DNA from 2 places in the Athalassotoga sp. genome. Region 1 is predicted to be linked to the other one. Evidence: riboswitches for the same ligand, from Rfam matches in the RefSeq annotation. Region 1 holds a riboswitch; the other holds the start of a gene.
The links. Region 1 has a riboswitch for cobalamin ahead of cobO (cob(I)yrinic acid a,c-diamide adenosyltransferase). Riboswitches for the same ligand answer to the same signal wherever they lie in the genome.

Region 1 (2,400 bases):
TCCGATCATCTGATAGCCTCCGCATATGCCGACTACGTACGATCCTCTTTTGGCGGCCGATTTTATCTCAGAATCGAGTCCTCTTTCTTTTAACCATTCTAAATCTTCAATTGTCATCTTCGTGCCCGGTATCACAACGATATCTCCATCCAATTTTCCATTTTCAATGAAGTGAACACGGGTATTCCAAAGCAAAGGATCGAAATCGTCGAAGTTTGAAATATGTGGAAGATGAATTACATCAACCGAAAGATCGCCTTCTCCATCTTTTTCCCAATCTATCATGGAATCTTCTTCCGGTATTTTGTGCTTGATGTAGGGCATAGTTCCAAAAAATTCGATGTTATACTTTCTCGCGAGTCTTTCAGGATAATCTTCAAGCAGCGACTTGTCTCCCATGAATTTGTTGAAAATATATCCTTTGACAAATTTCTTTTCATCTTCTTCGAGTAATTCAATTGTTCCGGTTATTTGAGCGAAAGCGCCGCCCCTTTCTATGTCAGCGACAAGAATCACTGGGGCATTTACCGATTGGGCTATTTTCATGTTGACGATATCGCGATCTTTGATGTTTATCTCCGCAGGACTTCCGGCACCCTCTATTACGACCAGATCATGGGTATTCATCAAAGCACGCAAAGCATCAACGCTTAGCGAGAGCAATTCGGCTTTTTTCGATTTCATGTAATCTTTTGCACCTGAATACCCATAGGGCTTGCCAAGCACGATGATCTGCGATCCGTTCGTCTCGGGTTTCAAAAGGATTGGATTCATCTTTACCGAAGGTATCTCTTCACACGCTATCGATTGAACGTATTGAGATCTTGCCATTTCACCGCCTTCTATGCTTACGGCCGAATTCAAAGACATGTTTTGAGATTTAAAAGGTGCAACCGTCAATCCCATCCTTTTGAAATGTCTGCAAAGGGCTGCCACGATAAGAGATTTTCCAACACCGGAAGATGTCCCCTGAACCATCAAAACCGACACATCATACCTCTATGCCAGTTCTTTGCCCGACGCCTTTTGTGTAATAATGCTTTACTTCGTGCATTTCGGTCACAAGATCGGCCATATCCATTATCTTTTGAGTTGCGTATCTTCCAGTCAAAACTACCTCTGTGTTTTGAGATTTTGAATTCAGCAAATCGATGACATCTTTTTCGGAGATAAGGCCAAGGTAAACAGCCACATTTAACTCATCAAGTATGACAATATCGTATTTTCCGGAAGACACCTTTTCTCTTGCCAGATTCAACGTCTTTAAAGCGGCATCGATGTCTTTTTTTTCGGGCTTTCCTATTATGAATTCCGGTAGTCCTCCTTGAAAGAATTCTATTTTGAGTTCTTCAAAGGCTTTCATCTCGCTTGTGTACCTGCCTTTGACAAATTGGATAAATGAAATTTTGAGCCCCGCTCCGAAAGCCCTCATGCACAAACCTATTGCAGCCGTTGTTTTTCCTTTGCCATTTCCCGTGTAAACTTGAATGTATCCCTTTTCCAATTCAATCACCTTCCTAAAAAAAATAAAGACCGACAAAATGTCGGCCGATTCCCTTTTGATCATGCCAATACTTCCTCGAGTTATGGTCAACAGGCAGGTCTTCTGGCTTCCGAGTCATTCTCCCTTTGCGCCTTCCCAGTTTCCCAGTGGCATCTTGCAAAGATCGTCTTCGGTTACAGCGGCGGGACCGCGTCGGTTTTTCACCTAACTTTCCTTTTGAACAAAGTACCTGTTGAATGACATGCTCCAACCACTTATAGAAGTAGGGGCTTCTCGCTCAATAGCACTCCTGTGCTAAGTATCAACGAACTATCCCCGTGTGCCCCACGGTTCTCAAAATCATGACCAAGTATGTGTAATACTGATTATAGCGTAGCACCTTAGAAAGGAAATGTCAAGATGTTATATACCAAACAAAATTCAAATTTCGACAGGACGGTAAAACATGGACCTTTCACATTCGAAAGAGTGTAAATTTTGCAAATGGAGATCCGCTGAATGCCGATGCTGTTGTTTATTCGGTTGAACGTGTCTTACAGTTGAAAAAATCTCCGGTTTGGCTTTTCGAGTCGCTTGGTCTGAATTCAGACAACATGAATGAAATGGTAAAAAAGATTGACGATTATACCGTTCAGATGAACCGACTTCCTCGCTTGATGTCACAACAAAGACAAACTTGTAGGTATACCCGGGAGCGTTCCTGATCTCGTCAAACCTCCGGCCGGATGTAGATTTCATTCAAGATGTCCTTACGCAAAGGAAATATGCAAAGTGGAAGAGCCTCAATTTTTTGAAATATCAGAAGGTCATCTTGTCAAATGCCATTTTCCTTTGAACAAAAGATGATTTGATCCGTCTAATGTAGTGAAATACCCCCTATCCCCCTTAATTATAGA
Region 2 (2,400 bases), on a different contig from region 1:
CCCATCTTGACGGCTTTAAGATCTGCAAATGGAGGATATGTATCAAACTGTTCTATCGCAGCCTTTTCTCCTCCGGACACATAATATGGAACCAAAATTATATCCGGATTTTGGGCAACAACAAATTCAGGACTGACAGGTAACCAACCATTTGGTCCGGCATAATTACCTGTTATATTCACACCACCGGCCAAAGATATTATCTCATTTAAAAAAGAACCCATTCCAGCCGTCCATATTTCTTTTCCCGGTGTTCCATAGAAAACGGTTGGTCTTTTATCGAGCGGGATTGTATAAGCGGCATTTTCAATCTTTGATTCCACAGATTGCAATTTGTTGACAAGCATTTCTCCTCTTTGTGGATCTCCCATGATAGTCGCAACATCCATGACGTCACGGTAAACACCGTTAAGGCTGTTGGCATTCAGCACAAAAGACGTTACGCCTAATTTTTTCAGGCTTGCATATTGGGGAAGTTGAAAGCCACCGAAGAGAAAAACTATATCCGGTTTCAAAGAAATTATTTTTTCAAGATCAAGAGGATAAAGTAACCCTATGTTCTGTGCCTTTGTGTAAGCATCATACTGTGTAACGCCCACTATTCTGTCGGCATAACCAAGTTTCAACATGAAATCCGTTACAGATGGAGCGGCATCGATAACCCTCATCGGTGTACTTTGAATGGTTACCACATTACCTGCATCATCAACGAGTGTCACAGGATAGTAAGACGCAAAGACTGCCATTACGAAAAGCACTGAAATCAACGATAAAACGACAAATCTTTTCACAAAAATCCCTCCTTAAAAAAATTAATGCCGACAAAAAGTCGGCTGGTTCCCATTTTTACCATACCAAACACTTTCCCGAGTGTTAAATCAGGTTCGATTCGAAACAGGCAGGTCTCCTGACTTCCGGGTCATCCTCAATCTGCGCCTTCCCAGTTTCCCAGTGGCATTTTGCAGACATCGTTTCCGGTTACAGTGGCGGGACCGCGTCGGATTTTCACCGAACTTCCCTATTCAAAACCTGTTTCAAAAAAATTCTACCACAAAATCAGAACTAATTCAAGTTGAGTTGTGCACTTCATCCTGCTCTCCGCCAAAATTAAATTTGCATTTCACTTTTAAAAGAGATTTAGTATAGTTTAAGATCCAAGCAAAACTACAAAATCATAATTTCCGAGCGTGTAATACCTGTTTGAAGCAGCCCAGTTGCTTATCATGTAGTAATTTTTCAAAAAGTTCGGATCATTTTCGTTCATAAATTTAAAATCCAATTTAGGGTATATCTTTGACAAAGCAGACTTAAGCGCAGACGTCTTCCATGCGGCATCTGAAAGGACAAGCACAAGGTTTTCTCCAGAAAAGTCGTCACATGTTTCGGGAATTATCTCAAAATTGTAGCCGTTCTTAGACCATTTACCCCAGTTATCTTGATAAAAAATTGACGTGTCTTCACCGGTACAATTCACGATCACAGGTTTTATAGAGAACGGATTATGAAATGGAGCACAATTTTCCATTTCCATCGAAAAATTTTTCAATTCTCCTTCATCCGTTACAATAGAACCGTTGAGATAGATCGAAGGATAAGATATGGTTGAAATAACCGGCTTTGTCTGGATAAATCTCAAAAGTCTTATGAATCTCGTGAGTGTTATGGTACTTGTGAAATTATTCGAAAAACTGTTGAAAGCATAAAAGATCGAGATGGGATCTCCTAATTTGGAATTTTTTTCAAGGTTGTTTAAAAAATCACCTATGGTGTTGTAATTTAACCCGCTTTCATAATTTTTAAGGCTACTTTTCGTTGATATCATGTAATCTGTAAGTTTAATTCCGCTTCCTTTTTCAATGGCCTCTTCCATCTTTTTTATCCCGTACGTTTGATAAATGTTTGAGATAGTCTGTCCGTTAAACGTAAGGTCTTTTGGAACACTTACTATTACAAGATTTTTAGTCGTAAGATCCATGCCGACTATCTCTACGGAAGAAATGCCAGAATTGTCTACTATCAAAGAAAGCATGTAAACTTTAGAGTTTGGATATTCATTTGCTATGGTGCTAAATCCCATTTGAAAAAAAGGATAAAGCAAAATAGAAAAAATAAAAATTCCAAATGCCAGAGAAATTACGGATAAGACAAGAATTAAATTTTTCAATTTTATCCCCTTAAACTGTTCCAAGTGTCGACTGTTTCCGGTAACACCAAAAGATCATTTGTAACGGCATAAATGAGTTTGTTTTTGATTATGGCCTCATATCCTTTAATTAAAGAATTCATCGATATCGATCTTAATTCTTCAACACCTTCAAATTCTCTTCCCGATTCGGTTGAGTCAAGTATAAGCATCGCCATGACAATCGTTGAATTGGTGGGAATTCCGGATGTATGATA

Region 2: it holds a riboswitch for cobalamin, as region 1 does, so the genes downstream of both, ACP5NR_RS01245 (ABC transporter substrate-binding protein) here and cobO (cob(I)yrinic acid a,c-diamide adenosyltransferase) in region 1, are expected to answer to the same signal.

What each region holds. Positions count from the first base shown of each region.
Region 1 is NZ_JBMFWB010000003.1:87,630-90,029, reverse strand. Features, by position in the region: gene ACP5NR_RS01790 (cobyric acid synthase) at 1-978, opposite strand, end outside; gene cobO (cob(I)yrinic acid a,c-diamide adenosyltransferase) at 992-1,504, opposite strand; cobalamin riboswitch at 1,580-1,752, opposite strand; gene ACP5NR_RS01780 (ABC transporter substrate-binding protein) at 1,909-2,208, shown strand; partial or broken gene ACP5NR_RS01775 (oligopeptide/dipeptide ABC transporter ATP-binding protein) at 2,171-2,350, shown strand.
Region 2 is NZ_JBMFWB010000002.1:98,364-100,763, reverse strand. Features, by position in the region: gene ACP5NR_RS01245 (ABC transporter substrate-binding protein) at 1-791, opposite strand, end outside; cobalamin riboswitch at 881-1,048, opposite strand; gene ACP5NR_RS01240 (hypothetical protein) at 1,148-2,164, opposite strand; gene yqeK (bis(5'-nucleosyl)-tetraphosphatase (symmetrical) YqeK) at 2,167-2,400, opposite strand, start outside.